DNA from 3 places in the Streptomyces sp. G5(2025) genome. Region 1 is predicted to be linked to each of the others. Evidence: riboswitches for the same ligand, from Rfam matches in the RefSeq annotation. Region 1 holds a riboswitch; each other region holds the start of a gene.

Evidence for each region. Region 1 has a riboswitch for cobalamin ahead of ACOBQB_RS23340 (CbtB domain-containing protein). Riboswitches for the same ligand answer to the same signal wherever they lie in the genome.
Region 2: linked by a shared signal. The riboswitch ahead of ACOBQB_RS35110 (ribonucleoside-diphosphate reductase subunit alpha) and the one ahead of ACOBQB_RS23340 (CbtB domain-containing protein) in region 1 are both predicted to bind cobalamin.
Region 3: linked by a shared signal. The riboswitch ahead of cobN (cobaltochelatase subunit CobN) and the one ahead of ACOBQB_RS23340 (CbtB domain-containing protein) in region 1 are both predicted to bind cobalamin.

What each region holds. Positions count from the first base shown of each region.
Region 1 is NZ_JBMUZT010000006.1:2,779,353-2,784,694, forward strand. It holds gene ACOBQB_RS23335 (glycoside hydrolase family 6 protein) at 1-978, opposite strand, end outside; cobalamin riboswitch at 1,341-1,462, shown strand; gene ACOBQB_RS23340 (CbtB domain-containing protein) at 1,497-1,718, shown strand; gene ACOBQB_RS23345 (CbtA family protein) at 1,742-2,533, shown strand; gene ACOBQB_RS23350 (class F sortase) at 2,723-3,388, opposite strand; gene ACOBQB_RS23355 (hypothetical protein) at 3,405-3,962, opposite strand; gene ACOBQB_RS23360 (HAD-IIA family hydrolase) at 4,046-4,825, opposite strand; gene ACOBQB_RS23365 (2-aminoethylphosphonate ABC transporter substrate-binding protein) at 4,899-5,342, opposite strand, start outside.
Region 2 is NZ_JBMUZT010000006.1:5,317,673-5,323,014, forward strand. It holds gene ACOBQB_RS35105 (ribonucleotide-diphosphate reductase subunit beta) at 1-94, opposite strand, end outside; gene ACOBQB_RS35110 (ribonucleoside-diphosphate reductase subunit alpha) at 94-2,571, opposite strand; cobalamin riboswitch at 2,705-2,827, opposite strand; gene ACOBQB_RS35115 (GNAT family N-acetyltransferase) at 2,897-3,400, opposite strand; gene mctP (monocarboxylate uptake permease MctP) at 3,477-5,105, opposite strand; gene ACOBQB_RS35125 (DUF3311 domain-containing protein) at 5,102-5,342, opposite strand, start outside.
Region 3 is NZ_JBMUZT010000002.1:1,639,765-1,645,106, reverse strand. It holds gene cobN (cobaltochelatase subunit CobN) at 1-2,526, opposite strand, end outside; cobalamin riboswitch at 2,563-2,694, opposite strand; gene ACOBQB_RS07685 (cobalamin biosynthesis protein CobG) at 2,802-4,220, shown strand; gene ACOBQB_RS07680 (precorrin-8X methylmutase) at 4,232-4,858, shown strand; gene ACOBQB_RS07675 (precorrin-2 C(20)-methyltransferase) at 4,855-5,342, shown strand, end outside.

The DNA of each region.
Region 1 (5,342 bases):
GGGTCCGCCCCGGCACGTCCCGTCGGACTCCCCCGGCCGCTTGATCCACAGGTACGCGTCGACGAGCGGGTCGTCCGTCTTCGTCGTGGGCGTCTCGCCGAGCGCCCGCCCCGGCGGGTTGCACCACGGGTCCTTGCCCTTGTCGTAAGGCCCTTTGCCATTGCGCCCCGTGTCGATGACGAACGGCTTGCCGCCGATCTTCGCCGAGAGCCTCTTGCCGAACTCCGTACTGGCCTCGGTGGTCTGGAAGTTGGAGACGTTGACCGAGAAGCCGTCGGCCTGCTCGACGCCGGACCGCTTCAGGGGCTCCCAGAGCGAGTCGGGGTTCTGCCAGCCCGCGTTGCCCGCGTCCAGGTACACCTTCGTGTTCTTCAAGGACTTGAGCTTCTCGATGGCGCCCCTGAGGAGGTCGTAGCGCTCCTCGTGGAACTGCTCGGGCGTGCAGTTGTCGACCATGTGCAGCACCGCGTCCGGCTCCAGGATCACCGTGGCACGCCGGTCGCCGATGCCCCGGGCGACCTGGTCGACGAACGCGCGGTAGGCGTCGCCGTCGGCCGCGCCGCCGCCCGAGTACTGGCCGCAGTCGCGGTGCGGGATGTTGTAGAGGACCAACAGGGCGTCCCGGTCGGCCTTCTCCGCGGCCTCCGTGAAGCCGCGCGCCTGGTCCTGCGCGTTCTCCGGGACGAGCCACTCGGCGACCGGCTGCCGGGCGATCTTCCGGGTCAGTTCGGCGTCGTCCTTCGCGCCGTCCTTCTCGTACGCGGCGACCTGCTTGGCGGCGGTCCCCTCCGGGTTGACCCAGTACGGGTCCTGGCTCTTGGGCTGCTGTTTCGGGGGCGGTCCCGACGTGTTCTCCTCCGGGTCGCCACCGGAGGAGAAGCACGCGGAAAGGAGGAGCGCGGCCCCCGCGAGCGCCACCCCGGTCCGCACCCCCCTGGCCGCGAAACGACGTCCGCGGCCGGTGTCATTTCGGTACATCCACTCCCCCTTGGGCGCACTGTCCGTATCTCAATCCTGACACAGGGTCCCCCGGCCCACGAGGTGCTCACGGCTGCCTCTAGGCCGCCGCGCGCATTCGCCCTAGAGTCTGTGGCACGGCCCAACCGCCTGGCCCTGTGGGCCATTTACGGAACCGGGACGGCCTGCCCGTGAACCTCCCGCGCCGGCGCCGGGTTCCTCCCGCGGCTCGTGCGCGCGCGGTCGAGGACCGGCCCGGTCGGCGGCTCCCGGGGGAGCGGGCCGCCGATCGGGCAGGTGAGCCCGGCGGTCAGCAGGACCGCCCAGGACCTGGGGGGTGTTGACAGAGACGCGACGCGCTGGGACTCTCCGTGACGACAAGTCCATACATCGAGGCGACGGTTTGACAGGAACCCGGTGCGAATCCGGGGCGGTCCCGCCACTGTGACCACGTACGCACGCTCGTACGCGGAAGTCAGGAACTGAACCGTCGTCCTCCTGCCATGGGGCGTGGAAACCCCAGAAGGAGGCCCACCGGTATGTCCCTGCACTCCGCAGCTCCGCACACCGACACCACGGCGAGCCAGGCCGCCGTGACGCAGACCCGCGACTGGCTGATCGCCTCGGCCGCCGCGGTCATCGCGCTCATCGCGCTCTACGCCGTGTTCATGGACAACGGCTCGCTGATCTCGGCGACCGGCGACTACCTCCACGAGTTCGCGCACGACGGCCGGCACCTCTTCGGTGCCCCGTGCCACTGACCGGGCGGACGGACACCAGCACCATGCCCTCAGCACCCTCGTCCCCCGTACTCCCCCTGCTCGTCCGCGGCCTGGCCGCGGGCGGAGCGGCGGGTCTCACCGCCGGCCTCTTCTCGCTGCTGCTCGCCGAGCCGTTGATGGACCGCGCGATCCGCGCCGAGGAGAAACGCGCGGCCGCCCAGGAACACGGGCACGGCGCCGCGCAGGCCGTCCAGCACCACGAAGAGCTGTTCAGCCGCTCCACCCAGCACGGCGGCCTGGTCGTCACCGCCCTCGTCGCGGGCCTGGCCCTCGGCGTGCTGTTCGCCGTCGCGTACGCCGCGGTGCACCGGCGTGATCCGCGCGCGCTGCCGTGGCCACGCGCGCTGGCCTTCTCCGCCGCCGCCTTCCTCGCGGTCTCCCTCCTGCCCGGGCTGCGCTATCCGGCGAACCCGCCGGGCGTCGGCGACGCGGGCACCGTCGGCGACCGCCAGGCGCTGTGGCTCGCCTCGGTCGCCATCGGCGTGCTCGGCATGTTCCTGGTGCGCCAGGTGTACGTGCGCCTCGCCGCGCACCCCGAACCGGTGCGGCACATCGCGACGGCCCTCACCGCGGTCGCCGTCCTCGCGGTGCTGTTCCTGCTGCCGGGCAACCCCGACCCGGTGCCGGTCGACGCGTCGTTGCTGTGGGACTTCCGCATGCTGTCGCTCGCCTCGCACGCCTTGCTGTGGGCGGTGTTCGCGGCGGTCTTCGGCGGCCTCGGCGTGCGCGCGGCGAAAGGCGCCGCCGCGGCTCCCGCTCCGGCCCCGCCGCTGACCGGCCGGCAGGCCGCCTAGCGGGCTCCTCGGCAGGTGCGGGTGACCCGGGAGCGCGCCCCTGCCGAAGGTGCGCGCCGCACGTGATCAGGCGCGCCCCGGCGGCGGGCGGCGCCACCGCTCGCCACCCGGCGCCGCCCGCGACATGCCCGCGGCACGGCCGTCGGACCACCGAGCCGCCACAGCCCTCGGACTCCCCTGACCACCGGTCTAACGCCGCACCCCGGTCAGGTACGCCGAAACGATCACGTTCGCCGTATAGGCGCGGGCGGCCCTGTCGAAGGTGCCGCCGCAGGTGATGAGGCGCAGTTCGGCGCGGCCCTCCTCGTGGGGGCCGTAGGCCTTTCGTGCGTCGAAGCGGTCGCTGGTGACGACCTGGACGTCGTCGATCGTGAACTCGGCGACGGTGCCGTCGTCGCGGGTCACGTCGATCCTCTCGCCGGGGCGCGCCGCGCTGAGGTCGTAGAAGACGGCGGGGTCGGTCTCGGTGTCGACGTGGCCGACGAAGAGCGCCGCGCCGGGGGCGCCGGGGCGGGTCCCGCCGCCGTACCAGCCGACGGTGTCCCCTTGGGCGAACGGCGGCGGGTCGATCGCGCCCCGGGCATCGAGGCCGCGGGCGGTCACCGGGGCGCCGACCTTCAGGGAGGGCACCTCGACGCGCTGCGGCCGGGCGGGCGCCAACGGTGTGTGGGCGGGCGGCAGTTCGACGGCGTGGGGGCGGCCGACCGCCGCCACGTCGCCGGTCGCGGGCCCGGACAGGCCGCCGGGCAGGTTCGCGACCCCGCTGCCCCACAGCGCGAGCCCCACCAGGAGGACCGCCCAGGCGACGCCGGTCAGCAGGCGTCCGGACCCGGGCGGGCGTTCGCCGCCGGACACGCTCACGCCCCGCCCGTCACTCGGAGCGGCGCCGGCGGACGCTGCGGAACGCCACGGCGACCGCCGCGACCCCGGCGAGGATCAGGCCGATCACGGCGTGCCGGGTACCGGGGCCCGCCTCGTCGGCCCCGTCGGGCTCCGCGGACACCGCCGAGGTCAGGTGGGCGGTGCCGCCGCCACCGGCGCGCACCGGCGCGGTCGGCTCGGTGTTCCGCTGGGCCACCCGGACGGTGCCGACGCCCTGGTGGGGGTGGCCGTCGCAGATGACGGTGAGTTCGTAGGACCCGGTGACGCCCTTGCGGATCCTGGCGGTGCCGTGGAGATCGTCGCCGCCCCGCCCGGCGAGGCGCGCCTCCCCCTCGAAGGCCCCCGATCCCGCCGATCCGGTGGCGCCCTCGCAGCCGGTCACTCTCACCTCCACGGAGGCGCCGGCCGCGGCGTCGGCGGGGGTGACGGTGGCGTCCACGGAACCGTTCTCGTGGGCCGCGGCCCCACCGCCGGGCAGGGCGACCATGACAAGGACGGCCACGCCGGCCACGCCGGCCGCACGAGGAGCGAGGGAACATATACGCATCGTGAACCTCCTGTCCTACGAGGTTCACGCCGTGCCCCGCCCCCCGCATCCCGGCAGCGGTCAAACGGGGGCCGTGCGGCGGTCTAGACCCGCTCGACCAGGTCGGCGATGGAGTCCACGACGGTGGACGGCCGGAAGGGGTACGTGTCGATGTCGCGCCGCGACGTCAGCCCGGTCAGCACCAGGAACGTCTCCATGCCCGCCTCAAGCCCGGCGAGGACGTCGGTGTCCATGCGGTCGCCGATCATCGCGCTGGTCTCCGAGTGGGCCCCGATGGCGTTCAGCCCGGTCCGCATCATCAGGGGGTTCGGCTTGCCCGCGAAGTACGGGTTCTTGCCGGTCGCCTTGGTGATCAGCGCGGCCACGGCGCCCGTGGCGGGCAGCGGGCCCTCGGTGGAGGGGCCCGTCTCGTCGGGGTTGGTGCAGATGAAGCGGGCTCCGCCGTTGATGAGGCGGACGGCCTTCGTCATGGCCTCGAAGGAGTACGTGCGGGTCTCGCCGAGCACCACGTAATCCGGGTCGTGGTCGGTCAGGACGTACCCGATGTCGTGCAGGGCCGTGGTCAGGCCCGCCTCGCCGATGACGTAGGCCGTGCCGCCGGGGCGCTGGTCGTCCAGGAACTTGGCGGTGGCCAGCGCGGAGGTCCAGATGTTCTCGACGGGCACTTCGAGGCCCATGCGGGTGAGCCGGGCCTGGAGGTCGCGCGCGGTGTAGATGGAGTTGTTGGTCAGCACCAGGAAGGGCTTGCCGGAATCGCGCAGCTTCTTGATGAACGTGTCGGCGCCCGGGATCGGGACGCCCTCGTGAATGAGCACGCCGTCCATGTCGGTGAGCCACGATTCGATGGGCTTGCGCTCTGCCATGAGGTGCACTCCTGCGGTGTACGGGTTGGCTGGGGCGCCGGGACAGCGCTGTGCCGACGCCCCCACCCTACGATCAGCTGCCGGTCGCCGACTTCCAGTCCTCCACGTAGCTCCGGAGGTTCTCCGAAATGTCCGTCCAGTCCGGCTCGAAGATCTCGACGCCGTTCATGATCTTGTCGAGCGCGACCGCGTTCGCGTCGGTGGCCTTGACGTCCTTGCGGGCCGCGAAGCCGCCGCCGACCTCGCTGACCTGCCGCTGCGCCTCCTGGCTGAGCAGGTGGTCCAGGAGCTTCTTCGCGTTGGCGCTGTGCGGGGCCTTGTCGACGAGGCCGGCCGCGTAGGGCAGGGCGAAGGTGGTCCGCTTGCCGCCTTCCCTGGCGGGGAACCAGATGCGGAGGTTCGGCATGTCCTTGGACTGGGCGTAGTTCATCTGGACGTCGCCGTTGGCGGCGAGCAGTTCGCCCTTGTCGACCTTGGGCGCCAGCTTGCCGGTGGAGGCGGAGGGGCCGACGTTGTT
Region 2 (5,342 bases), 2.5 Mb from region 1:
AGCGCTCGTAGAAGTCGGGGTAGCGCATGGGGCGCAGGGTCAGCTCGAAGCCCGGGTCGAGGAGGTTCTTCTCGGAGTTGGTCGTGGAGCTCATTACTGGCAGGCCTCGCAGGACTCGGGGTTTTCCAGGGAGCAGGCGACGGCGTCGGGGTCGGTCACCTGCTGGGGGACGGGGGCGGGGACGGGGGCGGCGGTGGCGTTCGAGCCGCCGGCCGCGCGGGCGATGCGGGTGGCGGGGCGTGAGCGCAGGTAGTACGTCGTCTTCAGGCCCTGCTGCCAGGCGTACGCGTACATCGAGGAGAGCTTGCCGATGGTCGGCGTCTCCAGGAACAGGTTCAGCGACTGCGCCTGGTCGAGGAACGGGGTGCGCGCGGCGGCCATGTCGATCAGGCCGCGCTGCGGGATCTCCCAGGCCGTGCGGTAGAGCGCGCGGACGTCCTCGGGGATCCAGCCGAAGCCCTGCACCGAGCCGCTGGCCTCGCGCAGCGCCTCGCGGGTCTGCGCGTCCCAGACGCCGAGCCGCTTCAGCTCCTCCACCAGGTAGGCGTTGACCTGGAGGAACTCGCCGGACAGTGTCTCGCGCTTGAAGAGGTTGGAGACCTGCGGCTCGATGCACTCGTACACACCCGCGATGGACGCGATGGTGGCGGTCGGCGCGATGGCGAGCAGGAGCGAATTGCGCATACCGGTCGTGGCGATCCGGGCGCGCAGGGCCGCCCACCGCTCCGGCCAGGTCAGCTCGACGTCGTAGTGGTCGGGGTGCAGGACACCGCGTGCGGTACGGGTCTTCTCCCAGGCGGGCAGCGGGCCCTCGCGCTCGGCGAGGTCGGCCGACGCCTCGTACGCGGCGAGCATGATCCGCTCGGCGATCCGAGTGGAGAGGGCGCGCGCCTCGGGGGAGTCGAACGGCAGCTTCAGCTGGAAGAAGACGTCCTGGAGGCCCATCGCGCCGAGGCCCACCGGGCGCCACTTGGCGTTGGAGCGGCCGGCCTGCTCGGTCGGGTAGAAGTTGATGTCCACGACGCGGTCGAGGAAGGTCACGGCGGTGCGCACGGTCTCGTCGAGCCGGTCCCAGGCGAGGTCGCCGGTCGCCGTGTCCACGAACGCGCCGAGGTTCACCGAGCCGAGGTTGCAGACCGCCGTCTCGCCGTCGTCCGTGACCTCCAGGATCTCCGTGCAGAGGTTGGAGGAGTGCACGGTGTGGCCGGGCTCCGCCGTCTGGTTGGCGGTGCGGTTGGCGGCGTCCTTGAACGTCATCCAGCCGTTGCCGGTCTGGGCGAGGGTGCGCATCATGCGGCCGTACAGGTCCCGGGCCGGGATGGTCTTCTTCGCGAGCCCGGCGGCCTCGGCCGCGCGGTAGGCGGCGTCGAACCCCTCGCCCCACAGGTCGACAAGGGCGGGCACGTCGGCCGGGGAGAACAGCGACCATTCCTGGTCGGCGGCGACGCGGCGCATGAACTCGTCCGGGATCCAGTGCGCGAGGTTGAGGTTGTGCGTGCGGCGCGCGTCCTCACCGGTGTTGTCGCGCAGCTCCAGGAACTCCTCGATGTCGGAGTGCCAGGTCTCCAGGTAGACCGCGGCGGCGCCCTTGCGACGGCCGCCCTGGTTCACGGCGGCGACCGAGGCGTCCAGGGTCTTCAGGAACGGCACGATGCCGTTGGAGTGCCCGTTCGTGCCACGGATCAGCGATCCCCGCGAACGGATGCGGGAGTACGAGAGTCCGATGCCGCCCGCGTGCTTGGAGAGCCGCGCGACCTGGTGGTAGCGGTCGTAGACCGAGTCCAGCTCGTCCAGTGGGGAGTCGAGGAGGTAGCAGGAGGACATCTGCGGGTGGCGGGTGCCGGAGTTGAAGAGCGTCGGCGAGGACGGCAGGTAGTCCAGGCGGCTCATCAGGCCGTACAGCGCGGCGACCTCGTCCACGGCGGTGGCGCCGTCGTCCTTGGCCAGGCCGCTCGCGACGCGCAGCATGAAGTGCTGCGGGGTCTCGATGACCTGCCGGGTGATCGGGTGGCGCAGCAGATAGCGGCTGTGCAGGGTGCGCAGGCCGAAGTACTCGAAGCGGAAGTCGGCGCCGTCGGCGAGCGCGGCGTCCACCAGCGCGTCGAGCCGGGCCGCGTGCGCCGTCACGAACTGCGCCGTGCGGTCGGCGATCAGGCCCTCGCGGTGGCCGACCGCCACGGAGTCGGTGAAGGAGCGCACGCCCTGCGTCGCCGCCTCCTCGCGGATGCCGATCGACAGCAGCCGGGCGGCGAGCTTCGAGTACGCCGGGTCCTCGGAGATGAGCCCCGCGGCCGCCTCGGTCGCGAGCTCCCGCAGCTCCGACGCGTCGGCCTTGACCGAGCGGCCGCGCAGCGCGGCGGCGGCGACCCGGCCGGGGTCGGCGTCGGGGAGGTCGGCGGTGAGGTCGGTCAGGGTGCGCAGCAGCGCGGTCCCTGGCCCGTCGGTTCCTTCGGCACCCTGGCCCTGGAGGGTCGGCGTCGAAGGCGCGGCAGGTGCGGCGGGCACGGCGGGCCCGGAAGGCACTGACTGCGCTTCCTGCGCTGACGCGGGTTCGGCAGGCGCGATGGTCACGTGGGGCACTCCCTCGCTCGGCTCTGGGCCAGGAGGAGGGGGGAGGGCACACACGGGCGCACCCGGGCAGGGTGGCGTACCGCGTCCACCGGCCCACTCCGCGAGGCCCGGACGGTCGGCACCCGGACCGGACGGCACGGGTGCACTGTCGGCAGGTCTTCGGACTCCGTGTACGCCAAAGACGTACACATGCACCGTTGCGGGACAGTTCCGGACTTGCACCGGATTCCCCTGCGGCGACAGCGAGCACGAGCATACATCTTGTGCCGGGTTCCTGAGGCGGCCCCACATCTTGTGTCGGCTGGTAAGGGAAGCTCAGAAGAGCCTAGAGAGCCAACGCGTACGTCAGCAGCGGCACCGTGTCGATCGGCCGCCAGTCGCGCTCGGGCGTGCGTACGAAGCCGAGGCGCTCGTACAGCCGGTGGGCGGCGTGCATCGACGTCTGCGTGGACAGGACGAGCCCGGTGCGGCCCGCCTCCCTGGCGCGCCGCACACACTCCCGTACGAGCGTCTCGCCGGCGCCCCGGCCGCGCGCCGCGGTGGAGACGGCCAGCATGCGGATCTCGGCCTCGCCGTCGCGCGCGATGTCGGCCATGGGGCCGCCGGAGGCGACGTAGGTGACGCAGCCGAGTGCTTTCCCGCCCGCCTCCGCCACCAGGACCTCGGCCGCGGCCGCGCGCGCCGCCACGTCGCGCAGCACCGCCAGATAGGGGTCCTGCGCCCCGAAGTCCAGATGTCCGCCGTCGAGATAGGCCTGGGCGGTGAGGGCGCCCAGCGCCTCGTACTCCTCGGGGCGGGCCCGCCTGATCGTGAGGGTCGTCGTGTCCATGAGCCGAAGTGTGCAACACGGGTACGACGAAGGGCCGCCGGTTTTCCGGCGGCCCTTCGTCGCGGCGGGGAAGGGCTCAGTGCCCGGCGCCCGCGGTCGCCTTGGGCAGTTCCTGGATGACGCCCGGGTCGCCCGCGTCCGCGGTGTAGTCCCCGGGCGAGGTCTCGTCGATGCCGTCCGGGGCCTTCAGCGCCTTCAGGACGAAGGTGAGGACCACGGTCACGATGACGTTCAGGACGAACGCGGTGAGACCGATGTAGCCGATCTCGCCGATCCCCGGGATCGTGTCGGAGGAGCCGCCGAAGTGCTTCTGCGTCGGCGACGCGACGCCGTACGCGGCCAGCGTGCCGTAGACCATGCCGACCGCCCAGCCGGCCAGCAGCGCCCAGCGGTGGAACCACCGCGTGAACAGGCCGCCGACCAGCGCCGGCATCGTCTGGAGGATCCAGATGCCGCCGAGCAGCTGGAAGTTGATCGCGACGGTCTTGTCCATGGTGAGGACGAAGGCGAGCGCGCCGACCTTCACCATCAGCGACACCAGCTTGGAGACCTTGGTCTCCTGCGCGGGCGTCGCGTCGGGCTTGATGAAGTCCTTGTAGATGTTGCGGGTGAAGAGATTCGCGGCCGCGATCGACATGATGGCCGCCGGGACCAGCGCGCCGATGCCGATGGCCGCGAAGGCCACGCCCGTGAACCAGTCGGGGAACATGTTCTCGAACAGCTGCGGGATCGCCAACTGGCCGTTGTCCACCTTGATCCCGGCCGCGATCGCCATGAAGCCGAGCAGCGCCAGCAGGCCGAGCATCAGCGAGTACAGGGGCAGGATCGTGGTGTTGCGGCGGATCACGTTGCGGCTCTTGGAGGAGAGCGTCGCCGTGATCGAGTGCGGGTACATGAACAGCGCGAGGGCCGAACCGAGCGCGAGCGTCGCGTACGTCCACTGGCCGGCCTCGGCGGGCGCGAGCGCGCCGCGCGGCTTGTCGGTCGCCGGGTTGGTCTGCGCGAAGGCGTCCCCGGCCTTGGCGAAGATGTCGTCGAAGCCGCCGAGCTTGATCGGGATGTAGATGATCGCGACGACGATGACGAGGTAGATCAACCCGTCCTTCACGAACGCGATCAGCGCGGGCGCGCGCAGCCCCGACGAGTAGGTGTACGCGGCGAGCACCGCGAACGCGATCAGGAGCGGCAGGTCCTTGATGAACCAGTTGGTGTCCGGGCCGCCGCCGACGCCCATGACGTCAAGGACGGCCTGGATGCCGACGAGTTGGAGCGCGATGTAGGGCATCGTGGCGAGGATGCCGGTGACCGCGACCGCCAGCGACAGCCCCTTCGAGCCGAAGCGCCCGCGCACGAAGTCCGAGGTCGTCACATAGCCGTGCTTGTGCGAGACCGACCACAGGCGCGGCAGGAAGGTGAAGATCAGCGGGTAGACGAGGATGGTGTACGGCACCGCGAAGAACCCGGCCGCGCCCGCCGCGTAGATCGCCGCCGGGACGGCCACGAAGGTGTACGCGGTGTAGAGGTCGCCGCCGAGCAGGAACCACGTGACCCAGGTGCCGAACGACCGGCCGCCGAGGCCCCATTCGTCCAGGCTCTGGTCGTTCTCGGCCTTGCGCCAGCGGGCGGCCAGGAAGCCCATGACCGTGACCGCTATGAAGAAGAAGATGAAGACGGCGAGCGCGACGCCGTTGACTCCGCCGTTCATGACCGCGCACCTTCCTTACGGGCGCGCTGGTCACGCTGCCACAGCTTGTACGCGATCATCGTGAGCAGCGTGGAGATGACCACCCACAGCATCTGGTACCAGTAGAAGAACGGGATGCCTATGAGGGTCGGTTCGAGCTTCGCGTACGAACTCACCCAGAGCATCGCCACGAAGGGTGCGACAAGGCAGGCTGCGATGACCACGCGGACCGGCGTGACCACCGGTCTGTTCACTTCA
Region 3 (5,342 bases), on a different contig from region 1:
GTCGTTCTTGTACCGCTCGATGAGCGAGTCGGCGAGGGCCTCGCCGGTCTCCCACGCGAGGCGGGACGGGACGGCCTTGGGGTCGACGGAGTAGAAGTTGCGGCCGGTCGGCAGGACGTTGACCAGGCCGCGCAGCGGGGAGCCGGAGGGGCCCGCCGCAACGAAGCGGCCGTCCAGGGCCCGTACGGCGTTGTCCAGTTCGGCCGTGGTGCCCTCCAGGCGGGGGACGACCTCGCGGGCCGCGAACTCCAGGATGGCGGCGACCTGTTCGCTCTGGCCGGCGGGGACTGCGGAGAGGTCCCAGTCCGCGTCGTCCATCGCCTGGACCAGCGCGCGGGCCTTCTCCTCCGCCTCGTCGGCGCTCACGCGCGTCGCCGCCGACTCGTCCAGGCCGAGCGCCTCGCGCAGGCCGGGCAGGGCGGTCGTGCCGCCCCAGATCTGGCGGGCGCGCAGGATCGCGAGGACGAGGTTGACGCGGTCGGCGCCCGCCGGGGCGGTGCCGAGCACGTGCAGGCCGTCGCGGATCTGCATGTCCTTGATCTCGCAGAGCCAGCCGTCGACATGGAGGAGGAAGTCGTCGAAGCCGTCGTCGTCCGGGCGGTCCTCCAGGCCCAGGTCGTGGTCGAGCTTCGCGGCCTGGATGAGCGTCCAGATCTGCGCGCGGATCGCCGGCAGCTTCGCCGGGTCCATCGAGCTGATCTGCGCGTACTCGTCGAGGAGCTGCTCCAGGCGCGCGATGTCGCCGTAGGAGTCGGCGCGGGCCATCGGCGGCACGAGGTGGTCGATGAGCGTGGCGTGCACGCGGCGCTTGGCCTGCGTGCCCTCGCCCGGGTCGTTGACGAGGAAGGGGTAGATCAGCGGCAGGTCACCGAGCGCGGCGTCCGGGCCGCAGGCCGCCGAGAGGCCCGCGTTCTTGCCGGGCAGCCACTCCAGGTTGCCGTGCTTGCCGAGGTGGACCATCGCGTCCGCGCCGAAGCCGCCGTCGGCGGCGGGGGCCGCGATCCAGCGGTAGGCCGCCAAGTAGTGGTGCGAGGGCGGCAGGTCCGGGTCGTGGTAGATCGCGATGGGGTTCTCGCCGAAGCCGCGCGGCGGCTGGATGAGGATGAGGAGGTTGCCGCGCCGCAGGGCGGCAAGGACGATGTCGCCCTCCGGATCGCCGCCGTCGCCGACCCGCGAACGGTCCAGGAACATCTCGCCGGGCGGCGGCCCCCAGTGCTGCTCGACCGAGTCCCGCAGCTCCTGCGGCAGCGTCGCGTACCACCGCTTGTAGTCGGCGGCCGGGATGCGGACCGGGTTGGCGGCGAGCTGCTCCTCGGTCAGCCAGTCCTGGTCGTGGCCGCCCGCGTCGATCAGCGCGCGGATCAGCTCGTCGCCGTCACCGGAGACGAGGCCCGGGATCTCCTCCGTGGGACCGAAGTCGTACCCCTCCGCGATGAGCCTGCGCAGCAGCGCGACGGCGGACGCCGGGGTGTCCAGGCCGACCGCGTTGCCGATCCGGGAGTGCTTGGTCGGGTACGCGGAAAGTACCAGGGCCAGGCGCTTGTCGGCGGCCGGGATGTGCCGCAGACGCGCGTGGCGTACGGCGATACCGGCGACCCGGGCCGCGCGCTCGGCGTCGGCGACGTACGCCGGGAGCCCGTCCTCGTCGATCTCCTTGAACGAGAAGGGGACCGTGATGAGCCGTCCGTCGAACTCGGGCACCGCGATCTGGCTCGCGGCGTCCAGCGGCGAGACGCCCTCGTCGTTCTCCTCCCAGGCCGAACGCGACCCGGTCAGACAGAGCGCCTGGAGGATCGGCACGTCGAGCCCGGTCAACGCGCCCGCGTCCCACGACTCGTCGTCGCCGCCCGCGGAGGCCTCGGCGGGCTTGGTGCCACCGGCGGCGAGGACCGTCGTCACGATGGCGTCGGCGGGGCGCAGCGCGTCGATCAGCTCCGGCTCGGGGGCGCGCAGCGAGGCCACGTACAGCGGCATCGGGCGGGCGCCCGCGTCCTCGATGGCGCCGCACAGGTCGTCGATGAACGCGGTGTTGCCGCTCATGTGGTGGGCGCGGTAGTACAGCACCGCGACCGTCGGGCCCTCGATGTCGCGGGCGGCGCGCTCCAGCGGTCCCCAGGACGGCGCGGGCGCCGGCGGGTCGAAGCCGTGGCCGGTGAGGAGCACGGTGTCGGAGAGGAAGCGGGCGAGCTGCTCCAGGTTCGCGGGGCCGCCGTGCGCGAGGTAGGCGTGCGCCTCGGCGGCGATGCCGACCGGCACGGTCGAGGAGGCCATCAGCTGGGCGTCGGGCGCCTGTTCACCGGTGAGCACGACCACCGGCAGACCGCTGGCGGTGAGCTGGTCAAGGCCGTCCTGCCAGGCGCGTACGCCGCCGAGGAGGCGTACGACGACGAGGTCGGCGCCCTCCAGGAGCGCGGGCAGCTCGGCGAGGTCCAGGCGGGAGGGGTTGGCGAACCGGTAGTCGACCGGACCCCCCGCCGCGCGGGCGCTGAGCAGGTCGGTGTCGGAGGTCGACAGCAGCAGAAGCATGCGTGCGCAGGCCTTCCTCGGGGTGTCCGCGCCCCGGGTGGTCGTATGGACGGCGGGAGTTCCTGACTCGCCCCACGGATGGGGCTCACAGTGGCGGGACCGCGCCGGATTCACACCGGGCTTCCTCCCCCGGGTCCTGGCGGACCCACGCCGTCGCTGGCGTAGGCGGACCTGGCGGCCCGCCGCCTGCATAGTAAGTCCTGACCGCGGCCGATGGGGCGCCCACCTACCGGGACGGCCCGTCTCGGGAGGCGACCGGCCGGATCGGCGTGGGTATGCTCGCCGCCATGCCGCCCACCCGAGCGACCTCCACGAACCAGGGCGAATCCCTCATACGCAACCCGGTACGCGACCGGGGCGACGCCTGCCCCGGAGCCCTCCGCCTGCACCGAGCCGACGACGGCGCGCTGGCCCGACTCCGCGTACCCGCAGGGCTTTTGACGTCCCGTCAGGCAGCGGTGCTGGCAGACGTGGCGGAGCGCCTGGCGGACGGCCACCTCAGCATCACCTCGCGCGGCAACATCGAGCTGCGCGGCCTCGGCGCGAGCTGCGGCGCGGAGCTCTCCGCGCTCCTCGCGGACGCGGGCCTGCTGCCCTCCGAACGCCACGAACGCGTCCGCAACATCGTGGCCTCCCCGCTCGCCACGCTCGACCGACTCGGCCACGCCGACGTGCAGTTGTGGGCCCGCGAGCTGGACCGGCTGCTGTGTGGGCAGGAGTGGACGACGGCGCTCTCCGGCCGCTTCCTGTTCGTCCTGGACGACGGGCGCGGGGATGTGGCCCCGCTCAGCGGCGATGTGACCTTGATCGCAGAATCGGGCGGGGCGGGGCGCGCGTCCGTGGAGTCGGGGGGCGGGGCGGCTTCCGTGCCCGTGGCTTCGGGCGGGGCGGGGTACGCGGGAGCCGACGGAACCCCGGCCGTGCGGCCGACCGGCACGGCGTCGGCGCTCGTCCGCGTCGGTGACCGCGCCCTGCGGGTTTCCGCCGCCGACGCCCCGCGTGCCGCCCTCGCCGCCGCCGGGGCCTTCCTCGCCGCCGCGCGCGACGCGGGCAACGGGGCGTGGCGGGTCCGCGAGCTGCCCGCGGGGCACCCCGTCGACCTCGCCGGGGCGCTGGCGCGGCAGGGCATCGACGCCGAACCGGCCGCCGCCCCCTTCGGCCCGCCCCGCCCCGCCCCACACCTGCCCGGCGTCATCGGCCGCGCGGTGGCCGTCGGCGCCCCCCTCGGCCGCGTGAGCGCCGACCAGTGGCGGGCCCTGCTGCCCGCCCCCGCCGACGAACTGCGCGTCACCCCGTGGCGCGGCTTCGTGCTCCCCGGCTTCGAGGACGCCGCGGCGGCCCGCGCACGCCTGCGCGCGCTGGCCGACGCCGGATACCTCACCGACCCCGCCTCGCCCTGGCTCGGCGTCGGCGCCTGCACCGGCAGGCCCGGCTGCGCCAAGTCCCTCGCCGACGTCCGCGCCGACGCCGTCCCCGGCACCGGTGGCCTGCCCGTCCACTGGTCCGGCTGCGAGCGGCGGTGCGGGCACCCGCACGGCGACTGGGTGGACGTCCTCGCCACCGGGGACGGTCGGTACGAGGTGACGGTGCGCACCGGCGGCACGGCGGCGCCCGTGAGCGGCGGAACCCTGACCGAGACGGTCACGACAGCACGTACGACATCCGCAACCACCAGAGCAACGGCCACGAGATGAGCGAGAGCACAGTGTTCGACTACGAGAAGGACGGCGCGGCGATCTACCGCGAGTCCTTTGCCACCATCCGCGCGGAGGCGGACCTCGCCGGTCTGCCCGCCGACGTCAGCCAGGTCGCGGTGCGGATGATCCACGCCTGCGGGATGGTCGACCTCGTCCGCGACCTCGCCTTCAGCCCGCGCGTGGTGGCCGACGCCCGCAAGGCGCTGCGCGACGGCGCGCCGATCCTGTGCGACGCGAACATGGTCGCGAGCGGCGTCACGCGCAAGCGGCTGCCCGCCGACAACGACGTGATCTGCACCCTCACCGACCCCGCCGTCCCGGACCTCGCGGCGCGGCTCGGCACCACCCGCAGCGCCGCCGCCATGGAGCTGTGGCGCGACCGCCTCGAAGGCTCCGTCGTCGCCATCGGCAACGCGCCCACCGCGCTCTTCCGCCTTCTGGAGATGATCGAGGAAGGCGCCCCGCGCCCGGCCGCCGTCCTCGGCATCCCGGTCGGCTTCGTCGGCGCCGCGGAATCCAAGGACGCGCTCGCCGAGCACCACTCGGGCCTGGAGTACCTGGTCGTACGGGGCCGTCGTGGCGGCAGCGCGATGGCCGCGGCGGCGATCAACGCGATTGCGAGCGAGACGGAGTGAACACCCAGAACACCGAGCACACCGAGAACACCCAGCACACCGAGTACGCCCAGCACGCTCAGAACACCGGGCGGGGGAAGTTGTACGGGGTCGGGCTCGGGCCCGGCGACCCCTCCCTGATGACCGTGCGCGCCGTCGAGGTCATCGCCGCCGCCGACGTCGTCGCGTACCACTCTGCGCGGCACGGCCGCTCCATCGCCCGTTCGATCGCCGCGCGGCACCTCCGTGCCGACCACGTCGAGGAGCCGCTGGTCTACCCCGTCACCACGGAGACCACCGACCACCCCGGCGGCTACCGCGGCGCCCTCGACGACTTCTACGAAGAGGCCGCCGCCCGCCTCGCCGCGCACCTGGACGCCGGGCGCACGGTCGCCGTCCTCGCCGAGGGCGACCCGCTCTTCTACGGCTCCTACCAGCACATGCACAAGCGGCTCGCCCACCGCTACGACACTGAGGTCATCCCCGGTGTGACCTCGGTCAGCGC